Regions from separate parts of the Sporomusa termitida genome, predicted to be linked through region 1. Evidence: predicted binding sites of a transcription regulator. Region 1 holds the regulator's gene; each other region holds the start of a gene.
The links. Region 1 encodes HrcA, which represses chaperone genes, less so after heat shock. Its sites were predicted from a motif close to TGTTAGCACTCNNNNNNNNNGAGTGCTAACA; they were not measured.
Positions count from the first base shown of each region.

Region 2: the regulator HrcA is predicted to act here: its motif matches at 4,709-4,739, upstream of groES (co-chaperone GroES).
Region 3: the regulator HrcA is predicted to act here: its motif matches at 3,620-3,650, upstream of htpG (molecular chaperone HtpG).

Region 1 covers NZ_CP036259.1:2,416,582-2,423,818, forward strand. Annotated here, with positions in the region: gene grpE (nucleotide exchange factor GrpE) at 1-369, opposite strand, end outside; gene SPTER_RS11290 (TCP-1/cpn60 chaperonin family protein) at 385-1,968, opposite strand; gene hrcA (heat-inducible transcriptional repressor HrcA) at 1,983-3,014, opposite strand; gene hemW (radical SAM family heme chaperone HemW) at 3,330-4,472, opposite strand; gene lepA (translation elongation factor 4) at 4,484-6,280, opposite strand; gene SPTER_RS11310 (hypothetical protein) at 6,366-6,869, opposite strand; gene spoIIP (stage II sporulation protein P) at 7,050-7,237, opposite strand, start outside.
Region 2 covers NZ_CP036259.1:953,469-960,705, reverse strand. Annotated here, with positions in the region: gene SPTER_RS04325 (hypothetical protein) at 9-650, opposite strand; gene SPTER_RS04320 (CBO0543 family protein) at 748-1,170, opposite strand; gene SPTER_RS04315 (hypothetical protein) at 1,511-1,876, opposite strand; gene SPTER_RS04310 (hypothetical protein) at 2,006-2,407, opposite strand; gene groL (chaperonin GroEL) at 2,691-4,340, opposite strand; gene groES (co-chaperone GroES) at 4,381-4,665, opposite strand; gene SPTER_RS04295 (ANTAR domain-containing response regulator) at 4,872-5,453, opposite strand; gene SPTER_RS04290 (sensor histidine kinase) at 5,456-6,901, opposite strand; gene SPTER_RS04285 (hypothetical protein) at 6,951-7,139, opposite strand; gene tsaD (tRNA (adenosine(37)-N6)-threonylcarbamoyltransferase complex transferase subunit TsaD) at 7,151-7,237, opposite strand, start outside.
Region 3 covers NZ_CP036259.1:2,186,772-2,194,008, forward strand. Annotated here, with positions in the region: gene SPTER_RS10090 (zinc metalloprotease HtpX) at 1-318, opposite strand, end outside; gene SPTER_RS10095 (DNA recombination protein RmuC) at 806-2,077, shown strand; gene SPTER_RS10100 (TerC family protein) at 2,122-2,811, opposite strand; gene SPTER_RS10105 (hypothetical protein) at 3,092-3,397, opposite strand; gene htpG (molecular chaperone HtpG) at 3,678-5,639, shown strand; gene SPTER_RS10115 (HelD family protein) at 5,928-7,237, shown strand, end outside.

The sequences.
Region 1 (7,237 bases):
TAACTGCCGGAATATCATTTGTACGCCTGTTGCCAGGGTATCGACATCGGCCGGAGTACTGGCAGTTGCCCGTTCAAAATTATCAACAACCGGCAAAAGTTCGCAGACTACCCGTTCAGTCACAACGGCTGACAATTCTTCTTTTTCTTGCCTGGTCCGCCGCCGGAAATTATCAAAATCGGCCTGCAGCCGCTTATACCTGTCTGTCATTTCCTCAAGTAAGCGGCTTTTTTCATTAAGTGCAGACATAAACTGCTCTACATCCGCGGGATAAAAGCAGATTTCAGGATTATCGCCTGCCGCTTCGTCAACGCGGTCTGTTTCCTGGTCTATTTCGCCCGGAACCTGTTCTTTTTCATTATCTGCCATAAAACCCACCTCCTGTTAAAAATCAGGCATAGCACTATCGGCAGCGCCTGCCTTCTGGGCATTGGCCCCTTCTTCTTTTTTCTTGATAATAGTATCAATACGTAAAATAGCAACAGCGACTTCGCCGGCAGCTTTAATCGCATGCAGTTTTACCGGCACAGGGTCAACTACCCCCCGTTCCAGCATATCAGCCACTTCCCCGGTATCACAGTCTATGCCCAGTGAGTCGCAGTTTTGCGTAGTTTGTGTAGTAACGGCTTCCTCCACTTTCTCCAGCGGGTTAAAACCGGCATTTTCTACGATCTGAGACAAGGGCTGCTTGAGCGCATTGGTTACGCAATCAAGACCGTAAGCCGCCATGCCTTTAAGGTTATCCCGGTATTTGCCAACTTCCCTGGCCATAGCAACCTCAATCGAACCGCCGCCCGGCACATAACCGCCCTTCACCGCAGCCTGCACACTTGCCGCCGCATCTTTAGCAATGCGTTCCCGTTCCCCCACTACCTCTTCCGTGGCGGCCCCGACCAAAATCGTGGCCATCGGCTTGCCATTGCCGCCGATAACCCGCACTTGCTCCAGCTTTTCATCCTGATACACCTTGTCAGCAGTACCCAGATATTTTTCAATATCAACCGGCTCTTTTTTCAAGCCGGTCCGTTTGATCAGCCGGGCACCGGAGTGATCCGCGACCCGGCGCAGGTCTTTGGCGGATACACGTTCAATAACCAGAATGTTGGCATCTGTGAGAATTTCCTCAGCGGCACTATGTACGCCCCGGTCCACCATGACAACATTAACGCCCAGGCTGACAATTTTCTGGACATTTTTTTTGAATTCGTCCTGAAGTTCGATATAACGCTTAAAACCAGCTTCCGTGCTTAACGCCTCATCTTCAATCTCTTCAGGTTCAAGGGCATCATCAATCAGCAGCAGTTTGGCGCAGGTTACAGCTTCCGGCATTTCCTGCGTCATCCGCTCCTGATCAACGACAACGCCCATAAATACCTCGTTATTGGCCCCGGCTTCAGCAGTAATAATCTCCGATAACTTAAAATTGTATTCATTGAGCTTTTCCACACCAATCAGCCTGGCTGCCTCAACTACCAGATCAGCAATATCCACATGCTCCCGGCCGGCAATCATGGCAATACTGCGCAGGATTGGATCATTAACCTCTGTAATTGTGCGGGCCCGTTCTTTCACGCCAGTGAGGACCTTAGCCACACCATATTTAATGCCTTCAATCACTCTGGCCACAGGTACCCCGCGCATGACCTGGCTTACGCCTTCCGAGACCAGGCTGCCTGCCATAATTGTCGTCGTGGTTGTACCATCGCCGACCTCTGCCTGTTGGGCTTTGGCAGTATTAATCAACATTTTAGCAGCCGGATGATTGACATCCATTTTATCCAAAATGGTAACACCGTCATTGGTAATAATAACCTCACCAAAGCGATCAACAAGCATCGTATCAAGCCCTTTGGGCCCGATAGTGCCTTCGACAGCCGCAGTGATTGCCCTTACAGCATTAGCGTTCGTTAACAGAGCGGCCAAACGTTCATCCACGTCAGCCCCACTGCCTGCTTGCTTTAGATTCATGTAGTTCCCCCTTATCACAACACCTTGTATTTTTTCAAAATTTCACCTAAATGGCGTTGCATAAACTTAAGCACAGACATAGTTTTGCCATATTCCATTCTGGTTGGACCAAGCACCGCCACAGTACCCACCACCTGGCCGTCAATGCGGTAAGTGGCCTGCACAACACTGCAGTCATGAATACCTGTATATTTATTCTCCTGGCCGATAGTAACAATGACACCATCACTATTGGGCATGTGGAGAATATCGCTTAACAAAGTGTCTTCTTCAAACATAGTTAATAAACCTTTAACTTTATCAACATCACGGAATTCAGGCTGATTGAGCATCTGTGTTGTGCCGCCAAGGTAAACCTTGTCGTTCTTGTCGGCAGTAAGCGCCTGCTTTAAGAGGGTAACTGCCTGTTCAAAAATCTGCGGATCAGGCATGATATCGTTTTGAATAGCTTTTAAAACCGGCGTTGTTATCCGGTCAACAGCCAGACCTCCCAAACGGGAGTTTATCACATTAGCCACCCGGCTCAGGTCCTCATGGTGGAGCCCCTCAGGTATTTCAATAATCTTATTATCCAATAAACCGGTATCAGTGACAATCACAACAATTGACCGACGTTCATCCAGCGGCAAAAACTGGAGATACCGGAAAGTACACTGCGACATCTGCGGCGCCAGTACCATGGAGACATTTTGCGTCATACGCGATAAAATTTTTACCGTCTCCTGAAATACTTCTTCAATTCGCCGGGCTCGCGTGTAGTACCAGTTATCGATAAGCGCAATGTCTGAATCGGAAATCTGGGGGGGCGCCAATAAACAGTCAACATAAAAGCGATAGCCTTTAACGGACGGTATCCTGCCGGCCGAGGTATGCGGTTGCTCAAGATAACCTAAAAACTCCAAATCCGCCATCTCGTTACGGATAGTAGCGGGGCTAATCCCGAGATTATATTTACGCGCAATTGTCCGCGAACCAATAGGTTCTGCCGTTGAGATATAATCATCAATAATAGCTTGCAGGATTTGCCGTTTTCTTTCATCCAGCACCGGCTCTCCCCCCCTTACTGTTAGCACTCATGTCGGTTGAGTGCTAATGCCTATTAAAAAAATACCACTCCTTGGGTTTAATGTCAAGATACTAGTGTCTTGACCACATTATCTTTTTAGTTTGCTGACGGCCAAAATGGCAAACGGCGGCGTCAGCCCCTCCTGACAGACCCCTGCCAGTCTGCGTCGTCGGTGCTTCCTTGCCCTTTACCATTTGTCTCGCCCTAAAACTAACATCTAATTTTGCCAAGCCACGAGTATGTCATCTTTCTTAAAACCGCTGGAATAGATTGCGGAGATTTTTTCTGTTTGCCCTCAGTGATCATCAATAAAAGCGGCAAAGACAAGATTGCTGAACTTCATGCCTTTGTCAGTCAGCCATACCCGGCGACCATTTGTCGCCAGCAATTTTTGCTGGCGAAGCTCATTAAAGGTATGAGCGAAATGTATGAAGAAATCGAGATGAAACTGCCGGGTAAAATCCGCAGCTTTCAGCCCCTGGGTGGTGCGTAAAGCCAGAAAAATATATTCGGCTATAGCCTGTGCCCTGGTCAGTTTTTCCCGCATAATGACCGGTGAGCTGCCGGCTTTGATGGCCCGGATGTATTCTTCAATCGCCGGCACAGCACTTGTCCGCTCACCGTTTACAAAAGAATGGGCGGCAGCCCCCAGACCTAAATAGGGCTGATAATGCCAATATTTGAGATTATGGCGGCACTCCCGGCCCGGCCGGGCAAAATTAGAGATCTCATAACGCCGCAAGCCCTGGCCGGGTAAAACTTCAACCATTAGATCATACATTGCCTCCTCGGCTATTTCGTCCGGCAACGCCAATAAACCCTGATCATAAGCTGAACAGAACGGTGTTCCCGCTTCCAGCTTCAGTCCGTATACCGACAGATGGGCAGTCTCTAATGCCGCCGCCTGCTCCAGTTCCCGGGCAAAGCCTTCCGCCCGCTGCCCCGGCAGGCCATACATCAAATCAATACTAATATTAGTAAACCCGGCCCGATAGGCATAGTCCAGTGCTGCCAGCGTGTCTGCCGTTTGGTGAATTCGCCCCAGGCGGGCCAGCAAACTGTCGTTAAAGGACTGGACACCGAAACTAAGCCTGTTGATTCCGGCCGCTTTCAACACTGTTAACTGATTTTTGGTTACAGTGCCCGGATTAGCTTCCATACTAATCTCGGCCTCACGCTGTATGCTAAAACTGCGATCAAGTGCAGTCATAATCTGCGTCAGCAGCTGCACAGGCAGCAGACTGGGGGTGCCGCCGCCAATATAGATGGTGTCCACAGCCGGCTTACATAACAGACCGCCCTGTTCAGCAATCTGCTGGCACAAGGCGGCAGTATAAGCAGTGAACAAATGTTCCGCGCCGGCATAAGAGGCAAAGTCACAATAAAAACACTTTTGCCGGCAAAACGGTACATGAAGATACAGGCCAAATTCATTCATTGCGCTACCCTTTAATCCATTTTCAATATCGCCATAAAGGCTTCCTGCGGAACTTCCACATTGCCAACCTGCTTCATCCTTTTCTTGCCTTCTTTTTGCTTCTCCAGAAGTTTGCGCTTACGGGTAATATCGCCGCCATAGCATTTGGCAAGCACATCTTTGCGCATCGCCCGCACTGTTTCCCGCGCGATCACTTTGCTGCCAATTGCCGCCTGAATCGGGATTTCAAACATCTGGCGGGGAATAATTTCCTTTAACTTCTCGGCCAGCTGCCGGCCGCGCTGGGTGGCCCGGTCACGGTGGACAATTACGCTGAGTGCGTCTACCGGGTCGCCGTTAAGCAGGATATCCAGCTTAACGAGGGCTGAGGTCTGATATCCCAGCAATTCATAGTCCAGCGAGGCATAGCCGCGGGTCGACGATTTCAATTTATCGAAATAGTCAAAAATTATTTCACTAAGCGGCAGGTGATAGGTCAGCATGACCCGGTTGGCATCAAGATACTTCATGTCCTTGAACGCACCCCGCTTCTCCTGGGATAATTCCATAACGGCGCCAACATAGTCGTTAGGAACCATTACGGTAGCTTTAACGTAAGGTTCTTCGATACGGTCAATCTCCTGCGCTGTTGGCAGCTTTGACGGATTTTCAATCTCAAAAACTGTGCCGTCGGTTCTAAACACACGATAAATAACACTGGGGGCAGTGGTGATAAGCGCCATGTTATATTCCCGTTCCAGGCGCTCCTGAATAACATCCATATGCAGCAATCCCAGAAAACCGCAACGAAAGCCAAAGCCCAGCGCGATTGAGGTTTCTGGTTCAAAAACCAGCGATGCGTCATTTAACTGCAGTTTATCCAAGGCGTCACGTAAATTCTCATAATCAGAACTATCTACCGGATAGAGGCCGCAGTATACCATTGGCGTAATTTTGCGGTACCCCGGCAACTGGGCGGCTGCCGGCCGCTCAGCACTGGTCACAGTGTCGCCAACCCGGGTATCTTTTACATTTTTAATGCTGGCGGCAATAAAGCCGACCTGACCAGGCCCCAATGCTTTCACATTAACCAGAGACGGCCGGAAAACGCCAACCTCAGTCACCTCAAATACTTTGTTTGTTGCCATCATTTTAATCTTCATACCGGGTGTAATCGTACCATTCATAACCCGGACATAGACAATTACGCCTTTATATGAATCAAAATGAGAATCAAAGATAAGCGCACTGAGCGGTTCGTCCGCTTTACCGGCCGGGGGAGGAACTTTTCTGACAATAGCCTCTAATATTTCTTCAATGCCAATCCCGGTCTTCGCACTGGCCAAAACGGCATCACTGGTATCTAACCCGATTACCTCTTCAATTTCACTTTTTACCCGTTCCGGTTCGGCACTGGGTAAATCAATTTTATTAATGACCGGAATAATCTCAAGATTATGTTCAAGCGCCAGGTAAACATTAGCCATCGTTTGCGCCTCTATTCCCTGGGCGGCATCAACCACCAGCAGCGCGCCTTCACAGGCGGCCAGACTGCGGGAAACCTCATACGTAAAATCAACATGCCCCGGAGTATCAATCAAGTTGAGCATGTACGTTTCACCGTCTTTTGCTGTATACGACAACCTCACAGCCTGAGCTTTAATCGTAATGCCCCGTTCGCGCTCCAGTTCCATCTGGTCTAAAACCTGGTTTTCCATCTCACGGGCAGAAAGAGCTCCTGTGTATTCCAACAACCGGTCGGCAAGGGTTGACTTGCCATGGTCGATGTGGGCAATGATTGAAAAATTACGAATATGTCCTGTATTCATCAAACTGGGGCTCCTCCCTGGTATAATCTGCAATTTTAACATATTTCTCTAAATTATACCATCAGCCGCCCGCTAACTGCAAGCTCTACCTGTATTCGCGAATCGTTTCGTCCAGTTTGTGTATGGCGGCCTGCGTCTTTTCCCTGACCTTCTGCAGGACAGCTTCTACATAAGGTCTGGTTTGATGCCAATATTCGCTGATTTTTTGTTTAGCGGAAACTGCTTCTTCGACAAACTGCTTATGCCAGATATCAAGCCAGTACCATATACGCCCTCCGTCTATCTTTACTTGCGTGGGAATGGTAATTGTCCGTTCAGCAACCTGCAGCACCAGACTGCGTTGCTCGGTGAGGGAAATATTGCCGAAGGAGTAAACACTCTCCAGGGTCAAGCCATAACCAAATGCATAGGCCGAATATACATGCTCCTGATTGCGGCCGATATAAAAGAACCGCTCCTGCCCCGGCCGCTGGGTAAGGGTGCCAAGCTGGTGTTCAGCCACACCCACACCAATCACGATAATAGTCAGCAAAATGAGCAGGCCCCGGGCGATGATCCCGGCATCGCTTGCCGCTACCCGTTCGAACACGGCACTCCTCCTTATCTATAGCAAGTACCGTGTCAACCCTAAGCCTGTGGATACTGACGGGATATTTTCCGTAATCCTGCGTTGTCGTCAATCGGCATACATCCGGTATGCCTCCTTCCTCCGCCTTGTTTTACGAAAAAAGCCGCGCCATTAGCCTACAGTTTTAAGGTTGTCAAGGTACTAGCGATTTTCAGCAAGTATTTCTGCCAGCACGCCGCCAAGTATCTCCATACTGCGCACGGCCTCCTCTTTGCTGCTTTCCTGTGAGCCTACCTCAATTAATAAAGCCCGGGGATGAAGATGCTGGTTATAGCGCCACTCCACCATTTGCAGGCCACGGCAGATCCCGGGATATTTGGCATTGAGTC
Region 2 (7,237 bases), 1.5 Mb from region 1:
ATAAGGTACTAGCGCTCTTGCCACTTTATATACGGGTAGTTTGCCATACAATACAAAATAAGCTTATCTGATACAGTATAGGCCAGGCGCAGAGTAATAACAACGGTCGCAGCCGTTATCCACCACAACCATTCACTATGCCTGATTTCCGCAGGAATCAACAGACCGGCCGCCAGCATAACAACGACAAACATACTGCTTAGCGGTATGACTGTTTGAACAACGCCAAATCCCAGCCGGGTATAGATTAATGTATTCAAATCCTTTTTTCTGGCATTGAACAGGGCTAAACAGGCATCAAAACGGTCCTGTACCCACTTTTCCTCCTGGCCGGTGACAATGATCCTGCCACTGACAGGAACAAAATTCTTAAAAGACAAAGCCATTGTGCCTTGGTCCGGTACTTCAATTGTCAGTGAGAGCTGATCAATATGGGACAACGATTTAGCAAGGGCAATCAGTTCGTCCAGACTCTGAACAGTCTGTGTTGACCGCTCCTCTCTCTTGCCCAGGAGGTCATCACCGGTGCCAACAGCAGCATGCCAGAGAAATTCACCATCCTGGCCAAAGATTTCCCACAGCTTGAAAAATAAGGCTTCATCCAAGGTACAGGCTGGCAATCGACTTTGTTCCATATATTTATATTCCACCGGTATTACCTCCATAGACGGAAAGTTTTTCCTTAATAGTATTAGTATATAAGGAAACCCCTTCTCAGGGAAGGGGTAGTCCAATACTTATTTGATTCTATTTAAACTCACCGGCGCTAAAGCCAAAACCGGTATAAATGATAACCGTAATGATCAGACTGATCCCCCAGGCCCAAAATGGCCGCGAATAATGCAGCCGGGTAACGGAGAACAAAGCAATATCAAAAATAAAGGAGTCAAACCAGGACCATTGATTTTTATAAGACAGACTGCCGACTATGTAATGGGCGACCAATTCTATGCAACTGAAAATCAAAATCCATAATGCAATATAGCCGGCTTGATAAACTTTGCTTCTCGCAAACGGAAACAAAGACAAAAATATAAAGGCCACTGCCGGCAGCAGAACAAACGCATTAAGGAGCTCTATGGTTGTTTGCGTCCGTACGAAGATGTCCGGATTATAGTTCCACAAAATATGATGATAAGTTATAAAACTTGAAGCCAAATTAACAACCATAACAAATAGAATGGTCGGATAATATCTTTGCCAGTTTTTCCAATCTCCTAATTTAATTGCCGTAATCAAGAATGAAGAAATAAGAAGCACTCTAAAAAAGAAGATCAGCATCTGTTTATTTACCCTCAAATCGCAGTTCTAGTATGTCAAACAGAGATCCGCCCAGGCAGGCAGCAGTGAAATCATGATCATAACCATATAATCCCCAGTTTTCCACAGACTATAATCAGGCTCAATACACCGGTAATCCGCAGACAAGAATTAAGATCACGTTCTCCGGCTCAGCCGTATAAAAAAAGAAGCCGCTCACCCCGCAGGCTGAACGGCTTCCTTTGAATGATTAGTTATTAGAAGATCCGGAACCAATAGCAATACCAATTAATAAAGCGGCGATTTCGCGTAACGCCTTATCATGGCGGTCTTTTTCACGTTCCTGGCGTTCTTTCCATTCCCGGTTGCTTTCATGGGGCCGCCGCTTCATCTCCCGTTCATGGCGTTCTTTTTCCTGGCGTTTACGCTCGTCATGATTGCGCCGCCGGTCCTCATTCCGCTTATGGTCATGGTCATTACGGTCAAGATTGGCTATGCGCTGTGAACCATTATTATGTAAGGAGCCTGGTGCTGCTGCCGCTACGGAAGAGAACATACCAACCTGCAGGAGGCCAAGCATAGAGTAAACGATTATTTTTTTCATTGCCATTTTCATATAGATACACTTCCTTCTGTTATTATGTTTTTACTATATCATCCATTCCTTTGAATTTCTTTAGAAAATATTGGATGAAATTAAAATAGCCATATCCCCGGGATATGGCTAATAAACAAACCACAATATCTAATCCTTGGACGAACTGCCGATTGCAATACCAATCAAGAAAGCGGCTATTTCACGCAATTGGTGGTCATGGCGTTCTTTTTCACGCCTTTGCCGTTCCCGCCAGTCCCGTTCGTTCTCATGCGCACGGCGTCTCATTTCCCGCTCATGGCGTTCGTTTTCCCGTCGTAAGCGCTCTTTATGCTCCCGCCGCCGCTCCCGTTCATAGCGTTCGCGGTCGTGCCGGTCCCGTTCATACCGGTCACGGTCGCGGCGATCATGCCGGTCATGCCGGCCAAGTTGTACGATTTGTTGCGACTCATCGTTATATAAAGATGAAGCTTCAGCTACAGTTGCAAACATACCAAATTGCATGATCCCGGCCAGGGAATAAACCACTGTTTTTTTAACCAGGCTATTCATAAGCATTTCCTCCTAAATTTACTACTTCCATCATAATATGGAAATGTGACAAAAAAATGACAGAGGTTTGACGTAGAGCCGCAGATTGGTAAGCAAGCAATTTCAGTCCCCGCAAACATTTTAAGTTTTATAAACAAACTATAAAATGAATAGAAGCTGCCCACAAGTTTGATCATAACTTATGGACAGCTTCTAACTTTTTATCATTTTCGGTAACCAAATGGCAACATTAGCCGTGGGAGCGATACTTAGAACCTCAATTTACGGAGGCTCCAGGTACTTGCTACATCATGCCGCCCATGCCGCCCATACCGCCCATGCCACCCATGCCACCCATACCGGCAGGAGCACCGCCGGCGTCTTTTTCAGGCTTATCGGCAACAAGAGTTTCAGTGGTAAGAACCATCGCGGAAATGCTGGCAGCATTTTGCAGGGCTGAACGGGTAACCTTCGCCGGATCAACAATACCGGCTGCAATCATGTCAACATATTCTTCGGTCAGAGCGTTAAAGCCAAAGCCCTTACCGGCTTTCTTAACGTTTTCAACAACAACTGAGCCTTCTAAGCCGGCGTTGTTGGCGATTTGACGTACCGGCTCTTCAATAGCACGTCGCACGATCTGAACACCGGTTTTTTCATCGCCGGTAAGCTTGAGGCTGGCCAGGCTTGCCTGAATATCAATGAAGGTAGTACCGCCGCCGGCAACAATTCCTTCTTCCACAGCCGCACGGGTTGCATTCAGAGCATCTTCAATGCGGAGTTTCTTTTCTTTCAGTTCAACCTCGGTTGCAGCACCTACCTGGATGACGGCTACACCGCCGGCCAGTTTGGCCAAACGCTCCTGCAATTTTTCCTTATCGAAGTCGGAAGTGGTTTCTTCAATTTGCGCGCGAATCTGGTTAATGCGTTTTTTGATTTCGTCATTTTGGCCGCTGCCGTCAACAATAGTGGTTTCTTCTTTGGACACGCGGATCTGACGGGCGCGACCAAGATCTTCAAGGGTTACGCTGTCAAGCTTACGTCCCAGTTCTTCAGTGATCACAGCGCCGCCGGTAACGATGGCGATGTCTTCCAGCATAGCCTTTCTGCGGTCGCCAAAGCCAGGAGCCTTAACGGCAACAGCGCGGAAAGTGCCGCGAAGTTTGTTAACAACCAAAGTAGCCAGGGCTTCACCTTCGACATCTTCGGCAATGATCAGCAGTTCTTTGCCCTGTTGAACGACTTTTTCCAGTACCGGCAGCAGGTCGGCAATTGCCCCGATCTTACGGTCAGTAATGAGGACATAGGGATCGCTTAAAACAGCTTCCATTTTGTCCGGGTCGGTAATCATATAAGGAGAGATATAACCACGGTCAAACTGCATGCCTTCCACAACTTCAAGGTCAGTGCCCATGGTTTTGGACTCTTCAACAGTGATTACACCATCTTTGCCCACTTTTTCCATAGCTTCAGCAATCAGTGAACCGATTTCTTCGTCCCCGGCTGAAATTGATGCCACCTGCGCGATAGCGTCTTTGGTTTCTACTTTCTTGGCGCTCTTTTTGATTTCCTCAACAAGCACGTTGACAGCCTGTTGAATACCTTTTTTCAGGATCATCGGATTAGCACCGGCAGCCACATTTTTCATGCCTTCACGAATCATGGCCTGGGCTAAGAGAGTAGCGGTGGTTGTACCGTCACCGGCAACATCATTAGTTTTGGTGGCAACTTCTTTAACAAGCTGAGCCCCCATATTCTCAAACGGATCTTCCAGATCGATGTCACGGGCAATGGTTACACCGTCATTAGTGATGGCCGGAGCGCCGAATTTCTTGTCAAGCACTACATTGCGGCCCTTCGGTCCTAAAGTAACTTTAACAGCATTAGCCAGAGCATTTACGCCCCGCTCCAGTGCACGGCGTGCTTCTTCATCAAACAAAATTTGTTTAGCCATTTATGTATTACCTACCTTTCATCTTATAATAATTAGCTGATTATTCAATAATAGCCAGGATGTCTCTTTCACTGATGATGAGATATTCTTTGCCCTCAACCTTGACTTCAGTGCCGGCATATTTAGAGAAAATAATCTTGTCGCCAACTGCAACATCCAAGGCAACCTTTTGGCCGTTTTCCAGAGTTTTTCCTGAACCAACAGCCACAACTTTACCCTCTTGCGGCTTCTCCTTGACTGTGTCAGGAAGAACGATACCACTCTTGGTCATTTCCTCCTTTGCCAAAGCCTCAATTACAACTCTGTCGCCTAATGGCTTAATCATGTAAAGAACCTCCCTTTATAGTGTGTTAAAATTAACTGTTTGTTGTTAGCACTCGCTTAAGTTGAGTGCTAATTCCATAATTTATAATATAAAATTCGCTCCAAAAAATCAAGTCATTTCGGTAAAAAATACATAAAAATTTTAAAAAAGTATCAAAACTGAGGGCAGAGGCTGTTAAAACCCCTGCCCGGCAGCAAATATCCTTATTATCGTTTACGAGTGGCTGACTCAACAATGGCCGCCGCCACATCCCGGATTGATTTGCGTTTGCTCATGCTGTATTGCTGAATGCGGCGATAGGCCTCACTTTCAGTTAAACTATACGCATCCATCAGTATTCCCTTCGCCCGGTCAAGAACTTTCCGCGTTTCCAGTGAGTTTTTAACCTCTTCCAGTTCCCGTTCTAATTCCGCAAACTCCTGGAACCGCGATAAGGCAATCTCCATCGCCGGAAACAGGTTTGCTTCTTTAACAGGCTTGACCAGATACGCTAATACACCCGAGTCCTTGGCTTTTTCCACTATTTCCTTCTGGCTGAAAGCAGTTAAAAGGAGCACAGGCGACAGTTTTTCATTAGAAATAATTTTAGCAGCGGTAATGCCATCCATTTCCGGCATTTTAATATCCATAACAACAAGATCAGGACGGTGTTTACGGGCCAGTTCAACGGCTTTGGCTCCGTCTGCCGCTTCGCCGACCACGGTATGCCCGGCTTCTTCCAATAATTCTTTCAGGTCCATCCTAATAATTGACTCATTATCGGCAATCACTATCCGCAAAGCGTCCAATGTTATTCCTCCTTCGCCTCTTTAGCCCCTTCTGCCAGCCGGGGAATGTTTATAAAAGCGTGGGTTCCGGCACTGGAAAACAGGCGGAATTTACCGCCAAGGTCGTTTTCTATCAGTGTTCTGACAATTTGGAGGCCCAGACTGCTGGTACTTTGCAGGCAAAAATCCGTAGGAAGACCAATACCGTTGTCATAGATATCTATCTGATAACTATCCGGTGTTGTTGCAATATCCACACCAATTAATCCCTCTTTACGTCCGACAAAGCCGTGCTCAATCGAATTTTGAATTAGCTCGTTGATTACCAGGGCCAGACTGCTGGCCTGCTCAGACGGCAAAATAACCGTTTGCCCGTTGAGCACTGTTTCAATATTAAAATCAGGCTCAAGCATATTTTGAATAACCAAATCTAAAATATTTTTCGTGACTTCAGCCACATCAATATATTCCCGGTCCTGTTGCGATAAAAATTCATGCACAACCGATATGCTCAATATCCGGTTGACGCTTTCCCTAAGCGCTGCTTTCACTTCCGGCGTGGTCGTACGCCGGGCCTGTAATCTGAGTAAACTGGCAATCGTCTGGAGATTATTCTTGACCCGGTGGTGTATCTCCTGAATAACGGCCGATTTGACCAGCAGCTCTTTTTCTTTTTTTCTGAGCTCGGTAACATCGGCCACAATAAAGACGGTGCGCACCACCAGGCCGCCGACAAATATTGGAATAGCCCGCTGCACCAGGATCATGTTGCCGGCTTCGGCTTCTTTTTCCGCCGGCAGCCCTGTCGACAGGGCCTGCTGGGCCAGTTTCATATTAACCTGCCGGTCAGATACCCGCCGGCCGATAATATGGTTGATGCCCAGCACTTTATAAATAGCATCGGCGGCAGAATTGGCAAATACAATATGACCGCGTTCATCAATGATAACAATACCGTCGCGGGGTGCCAGCGGCCGGTAAATTTTCCGGCCCAGCGGGCCACCGTCCGCGGCCATCGTCAATAGCATATAAGCAGTGTCCACAAGCATGCCATGCCCATTGGCGCTGGCCTCCTGGCTGTTGGTCTCAAAGCTGGCAGCAGCAATGATCTGGCCGGCCGGGTCTTTGATCGGGAAAACCCGCATCTCAAGTGCATCCATACCAAGCGCCCACTCACGCTGCCCGGCAATATTGGCACCGGAAACCAGCGTTCGCCATACCAAAGGCTCCTCGCTCGACTGAACGGTACTGCCTAAAATATTGGTTTTAAAATCAATATAACTGGTATTGGGTTTAGCTTGCGCGACAATAGCCAAAAAGTTTTCATTGCGGGCCGCAGCGTACAGGGTAACCTGAGCATGTGCCAGATCGGCAGCCAGCCCTAGGACGCTTGATACTTTGTCAATAAATTGAGTCTGGCTTGGAGTTAAAATTGTTATCTTCCGGCAAATATCTGCCGCTACACCCATAAACTTTTCCCCCGTTCCCTGCAACAAAACCTAAGACCGGCTTAATCCTTTATGTATTCAACTGTAACCTTAAAAATTCCTTGTTATCTGGTACTAAGTTTACAAAGTTACAATCCACTGCCGCTTTTGACAAAATCCACAGGGTTATCCCCGGGTTATCCACAAAATCCACAGGGTTATCCCCAACAATATGACCCATTATTGCCGGATCATACACTATTTTTATCATCTTACCCACATTATCCACAATTATTTTGCCGGAAGTTGTCCACACTGCCGGTCGCCTAATGTAAGAGAAGGCACCGCATTCAGATTAAGGTCGGAGAAATCACCGGC
Region 3 (7,237 bases), 230 kb from region 1:
ATGCTCAGGGTCACGACCGGTGGCAAAAGCATTCGGGACATCGGTATTGATAATATACACCTTAGGCATCGGCATCCTGGCTTTTTGGGCCAGACCACTCACCAGCCGGAGCAAATCCGGTGCACTCTGCGGTGTAACCTCCTGGGCGCCATACATTTTTAATACAATCTTATCACTGTACCAGTAGCTGGCAAAGTTCATCACAATCGAGATAACAAACATCAAGGTCATGCCTTTGGTGCCGCCGAAAAAAGCACCGACTGCAACCAGCAATCCTGTCAGCGCAGCAAGTAAAACAGTAGTCTTAAGTGTGTTCATTAAGACACCTCCATAGTATTTATATTAAAGTTAATTTTTACAGTCTTAATATGTCACGCTAGCTGAAGATGACATCGCCCCTCCATTTCATTTATTATCTAAGTTAATTATAAGTGATTTACTTATAATTAACAATAGTCATTTAAGCCCGAATTTCCCTGTCTTTTGTGATAGCGGCCAAGATATTTATACTGTTGTCCTGTATCTTCTCCACAAGAATTGGCTTTGAGTAATCCCGTCTGTATCTGAATAACAATTCAAAAACTACTGACCTAACCGGTGGCAGGCTCTATTTCGGCCTGGCTTATTCGTATGCTTTCTGTTAGCTTAGTATTTGCTTTTTATCAACAATCCAGCCTTGTTTGGCGTAACATCGCGAAAAAAACATATACGATTTTGCGGCAAGAGCCTGTTGGCTGACAAAGGGTTTATTGTCACAGGCCTTGAATAGGAATAATAAACTAAACCCCAAGGGACGGTGTATTCAATGAATGATTTATTTGCAGGCATTGTATTGATTTTGCTTATTATTAACGGCAGTTTACTCCTGCTGATTCTGATAAAAACACATAAATCGGGCCAGACCGATTTAGCCCCGTTTAAACAGCTGGCCTATAACCAGGAACGTACTGAGGCTATGGTAAGGGACGAACTGGGAAAGAATCGCCAGGAATTGACCTTTAACACCAAAGCCCTGCGCGAAGAGCTGACAATGCAGCTGCATAGCTTCACCAATGCTAATGATCAGAAATTCAACCGTCTTATCCAGCTTAATGAACACAAGCTTGATAAAATCCGGGAAACTGTAGAAGGGAAACTTACATCGATCCAGAGCGATAACAGCAAGAAACTCGAAGAAATGCGCATAACGGTTGATGAAAAATTACATGCCACATTAGAAAAACGCCTGGGCCAATCGTTTCAACTGGTGAGTGAGCGACTGGAGCTGGTGCATAAAGGCCTGGGTGAAATGCAGCAGCTGGCCTCCGGGGTCGGGGATCTTAAAAAAGTCTTATCCAATGTAAAAACGCGGGGCATTTGGGGTGAGATGCAATTGGCTTCCTTGCTGGAGCAAGTGTTAACACCGGAACAGTATGCGGCCAATGTGGCCACCAAGCCTGGCAGCCAGGACCGGGTGGAATTTGCCATCAGGCTGCCGGGTAAGGATAAAAACGATGCCGTAGTCTGGCTGCCGATTGATGCCAAATTTCCCCAGGAAGATTACCTTAGGCTGTTGGAAGCGCAGGAAATGTCCAATCCCGAGTTAGTAGCAGGTGCTGCCGCCGGCCTGGAGGCACGAATTCGTCAAGAAGCCAAAACAATCAAAGAAAAATATATTGATCCGCCTAATACCACTGATTTTGCGATACTGTTTCTGCCGGTGGAAGGCCTGTATGCCGAGGTATTGCGCCGGCCTGGGTTGTGCGACAGCCTGCAGCGCGAATACCGTATTAACATTACCGGGCCAACAACACTCGCGGCGCTGCTCAATAGCCTGCAAATGGGTTTTAGAACCCTGGCTATTGAAAAACGCTCCAGTGACGTCTGGTCGCTGCTCGGAGCTGTAAAAACCGAATTCGGCAAGTTTGGTGATGTTCTTACTAAAACTAAGGAAAAGCTGGATCAAGCCAGTAAACAGCTTGATGCCGCCACCGTACGCACCAGGGCTATTGAAAGAAAACTAAAGGGCGTGGCCCAGTTACCGGCACCGGAGATGATTAACGTACCGGAAGAATATGCAAGCGGCGATGCGGAATAATAAAGACCCCCGCTGCCTTTACCGAGGCAGGGGAGCCAGTCGTATTAATGTTTGATTTTTGTGGTGAGGGCTTTCAGGAGATAGCCGGATATAATCACCGCCAAAGTAAGGCCGGTTTTAAAAAACAGTACATGCTTACTGAGATATGTTCCCACTACCTCGTCGCTGACAATCAGCTCGGCCGCTGCGTAGCCAAGTATACCGGCGCCGAGATAGATGATAGACGGGAATCGATTCATCAGCTTTATGAGCAGCTGGGCGCCGAATACCACCAGCGGGATGCTGGTGGTAAGCCCCATGGTAATCAGGCCGTACTTGCCTGAGGGGACGGTTTGTGAAATAGCGGCTAATGCCAGCACATTGTCCAGGCTCATAATAAGGTCGGCAACCAGAATAATTTTGATAGCTTCCCGGTAAGATGCGGCTTTGCGGTACCCCCTTTCCTTGCTATTATCTCTTAACAGGCTAAAGGAGATATACAGGAGTGCCAGACCGCCCAGGAATTGCAGGAAGGGCACCTCCAGGAGCTGGGCGGCAACAAAGGTAAGAATAATTCTTAGAATAACTGCTCCCAGGCTGCCCCACAGGATCGCCTTCCGCCGCTGGGCAACAGGCAGGTTTTTGCTGGCTAATGCAATAATGACAGCATTGTCACCGCTTAATACCAGGTTGATCAAAAGTATACTTCCCAGAGCCATGAACCACTCAGGCCCGATTGATCCCCAAAAATCCATTACTTATCCTCCTCTATCCCTACTATTGTATTAGTGTCACAAGAGCGGCAGACTATAAAACCCTGATCATGTTAGATTTTAGTCTGGTTCCTCCCTTTACAAAAAATAAAAAGACCTCAGGTACGCATAAAAATACATACCGAAGGTCTCACTATTGATTATACCAACGACAGCGCCAGATGCCGGCGGCACCGTAGGTTGACGTTATCTGGCCGTTACTGCCAACGATTGGCGCAATATTGCTTAACTGAACTATAACCGGCCTTAGGGCCGGGGCGGGTTAGCCAAGGGCATAATACTCATTCGCATCAATATGTACCCACAGATGACGAACGGCAAATTCAGCGGCATTCTCGGCCGCTCCTTCCCCGATCGGCTGCAGCAGCCTGGCGCGGGCCTGCTCAAGCGTGCTGAAATCACCGCGGACAGTAAAAATTCCGTAAGAAAAATCATCAATCATCACATGGAAACGTGTCATTCCCAACTGGTCTCCCTCTCCGGGACCAGCATAGAAGATGGTGGCTGGCGATCCTGTCGGCGATGCGACATCGGTTAAAACCTGCATGTTCTTTTCTAACACTGACATATCTTTTCCTCCTTTTGACTTCTTTACTTTTTATTATACATGGATAAAAACAATCATGCTATTTTAGTAAATAAAGTAAACTCTTATCTGTCTGAAAATAACTTATTAATTACTCGCTGCAAATAACATTGCCGTAATTGCCTACAGATTTTGTTTGCTATTTGCCATTTTTATCTTATTCATAGTTGATTTTATTGCTTAATTTCGTTATTATTTAAATAGCATTAGCACTCAGTAGTTAAGAGTGCTAATAACAACTCTACCGATAATGGAGGTTAATATGGCCCAAGAAGCAATCAACAAACAAACCAAAGAATTTCAGGCTGAGACCAAGCAATTACTGGATTTAATGGTGCACTCTATTTACACTAACCGGGAAATATTCCTGCGCGAGCTGATTTCCAATGCCTCAGATGCCATTGACAAGGTTAGGTTTGAAGCTTTAACCAATCATGCCCTGCTGGAAGACAATGCTGATTTTGAAATTTTTATTCTGCCTGATGAAGCTACGAACACGCTGACTATTGCGGATAACGGTATGGGTATGACCTACGAGGAAGTTATTGAGAACATCGGCACAATTGCCAAATCAGGCACCAAAGCCTTTCTAGACAAAGTAAAAGCGGCCGGTTCAGCAGCCGATACAGAGCTAATCGGCCAGTTTGGCGTTGGTTTCTACTCTGCTTTCATGGTGGCCGAAAAAGTAACGCTGGTCACCCGTGCTCCCGGGCAGTCCCAAGGTGTCCGCTGGGAATCGGCTGGCGATGGAACTTATACAATTGAAGAAATTGAAAAGGAAACCCGCGGGACCACACTTATCCTGACCCTTAAGGAGGAGTACCGGTCGGCCGAGCACCCGGACGAAAACTTCCTGAATCGCTATACTTTGCAAAACCTAATTAAAAAATACTCAGACTATATTCGTTATCCCATTAAAATGAACTTTGTCAAAGAAGAAAAACCGCTTGATGATGACGGTAAAGTTATTGAAGATGCGCCGGCTACCCAGACAGTTGAGGTCCGTACCCTCAACTCCATGGCGCCTCTCTGGACTAAAAACAAAAATGATATTACTCAGGAAGAATATCATCAATTATATAAAAATTTGTTTCATGCCTGGGAAGATCCCCTGGAAACAATCCATTCCAAGGTAGAGGGCGCAGTCGAGTATACCAGTTTATTATTTATTCCTGCCCATGCACCTTTTGATTTTTATCAGCGTGAAGCAACAACAGGGATCCGCTTATATTCTAAGAATGTGTTTATTATGGACAATTGCCAGGATCTTCTGCCTGAATACTTGCGTTTTGTTAAAGGCTTGGTGGATTCACCGGACTTCTCGCTTAACATTTCCCGCGAATTGCTCCAGCACAGTCAACAACTAAAACGGGTTGGCAAAAATCTTGAGAAAAGTGTGTTGAAAACACTCGAAAATCTATTAAGCAAAGACCGCCCCAAGTATGAAAAATTTTGGCTGGAATATGGTAAAGCCATTAAAACCGGTGTGTATTCCGACTATCAAAGCCGGGATAAATTAAAAGATTTGCTGCTGTTTAACACATCACAGGCGGCCGATGAGCTTACCAGTCTGGAAGATTATGTTAACCGGATGCCCCCAACCCAAAAAGTGATTTATTATGCTACCGGCAAAGACCGCTCGGCAGTCGAACGCCTGCCCCAAATGGAACTGCTGCGGGAAAAAGGGGTTGAGGTTCTCTATCTGTTTGACAGGGTCGATGAGTTTGCTATTGATGCCCTGCGTGAATATAAAGAGAAAAAATTTCAGTCAGTCAGCCGGGGCAAATTGGAACTTGACGATATTGATGCTGCTGAAGCCAAAAAAGACACTGCCGAATTAACCAAGGAAAATGAACCGCTGATTAAAGCCATCAAAGAACATCTCAACGGTAAGGTAGCCGATGTTAAGATCAGCAGCCGTCTAAAATCAAGTGCTGTTTGTCTGGTAAGTGATGATAATGGAATCAGCCTGTCTATGGAACAGATTCTGTCTGAGATGAATAAAACTATGTATAAAGCCAACCGGATTCTCGAAATTAATCCGGAGCATGAAATCTTTGCGGTAATAAAGAATTTATATCAAAATACACCCGAATCTGAAGCCTTCAAAGATTATTGCGACTTACTCTATGGACAAGCCTTGCTTATGGAAGGAATTGCGCCGGATGATCCAATCAGCTTTGCCAACAAAGTAGCCAGTTTAATGGCCCGCAGCAGCCACTAAGACGGTTATGCGCCTATCAGCTTTATCCTGGTAGGCGCTATCTTATTGAGCGAAAATCTGATGCGCAGACCTACATTGTTGAGTATCCATACCAGTTCGTATGAATACAATAGAAAGCAGCTAAAAAATGACTCTCGCTGATAATTCTTTCCAGGGATGGCCGGGAGCATAATGACTAAATATAATTTGGAACCATTTGTACACGGTTCTCCTTTCTCCCCTTCCCAATTACTGCCTGGGATGTATATATAATTATTTGCTAGGTTAAATTCTCTTGTGGAGGAACATATGAATCAGCAGGAACAGAATTTTGAGATTGACAGGCTGGCAAAAACACTCCGGCAGGTATCAGAACAAATCCAAATCAGCGAGCAGAGCTCCGACAACCAGCGGGATACATTGCAGGCTACCCTGCGCGACTATTGGAAATCGGGTGGCGGTAACTCTACTGATGAGGCCCAGTTTATTGAAACTATGGACCGCCAACGGGCCTTATCCACACACATACATTACTCAGCCCGCCACTTGCATAAAATGCTAAAATCACCTTATTTTGGACGTATTGATTTTACTGAGACTGACGAGCGCCGGCCTGAGATGATTTATATTGGTATCGGGAGCTTAAGTGATAAAGAAACCGGTAGTTTTCTGATTTACGACTGGCGGGCTCCGGTAGCAAGCATGTTTTATGATTATGGTCAGGGAGCGGCAGCATACCATTGTCCTGCAGGTACAATTACCGGGGTGATTAGTCTTAAGCGGCAGTTTAAAATTGTAAACGGACAAATAGAATACATGTTTGATTCTGACTTGAAAATTGATGATGAAATCCTCCAGCAGTTGCTAAGCAAAAGCGCCGATGATAAAATGCATACGATCGTCAATAGCATTCAGCGTGAACAAAATCAGATAATCCGCGATCAGGCGCATCGGGTATTATTTGTTGAGGGGCCTGCCGGCAGCGGCAAAACGTCGGCTGCTTTACACCGGGTGGCTTTTTTATTGTATCAGGACCGCGCCGGACTGACGTCCCAGAATGTGTTAATTCTTTCGCCCAACCACATCTTTGGTGATTATATCTCCAGTGTGTTGCCGGAAATTGGCGAAGAAAACGTTGTCCAAATGACATTTCAGGACTATGTTGCCCGATCGGCTGCCGAAATGCCTGTCCAGTTTGAAGCCCGTACCACCTATTTGGAGTATATGCTGACACCTAACCCGGATCCAAAACGAGTCGCTAATATACGTTTTAAATCATCCGAGTTTTTTTGTCAGGCTTTGCTTCGCTATCTGGACCGGCTGGCATCAGACCGGGTAGATAACTATCCGGCGATTACTGTGCGGGGTGAAACAATCTTTTATCAGGACGAATGGCGTCACTATTATACCGGCAGTTTTGCAATGATGCCGCCGGTGCTGCGGCTTGAAAAAATAAAAACAATTATCCAAAAGCGGCTAAGTGAAGTCATTCAGAGAATCCGCCAGGAAAAAATTGAAGAGATAATTATTGCCGGTGAAGAGATTAATGAAAAAGTAATTAAGGCACTGGCCCGAATTCAAACCAGGGATGAGCTGCGGGCAACAACTGACCAGCTTGA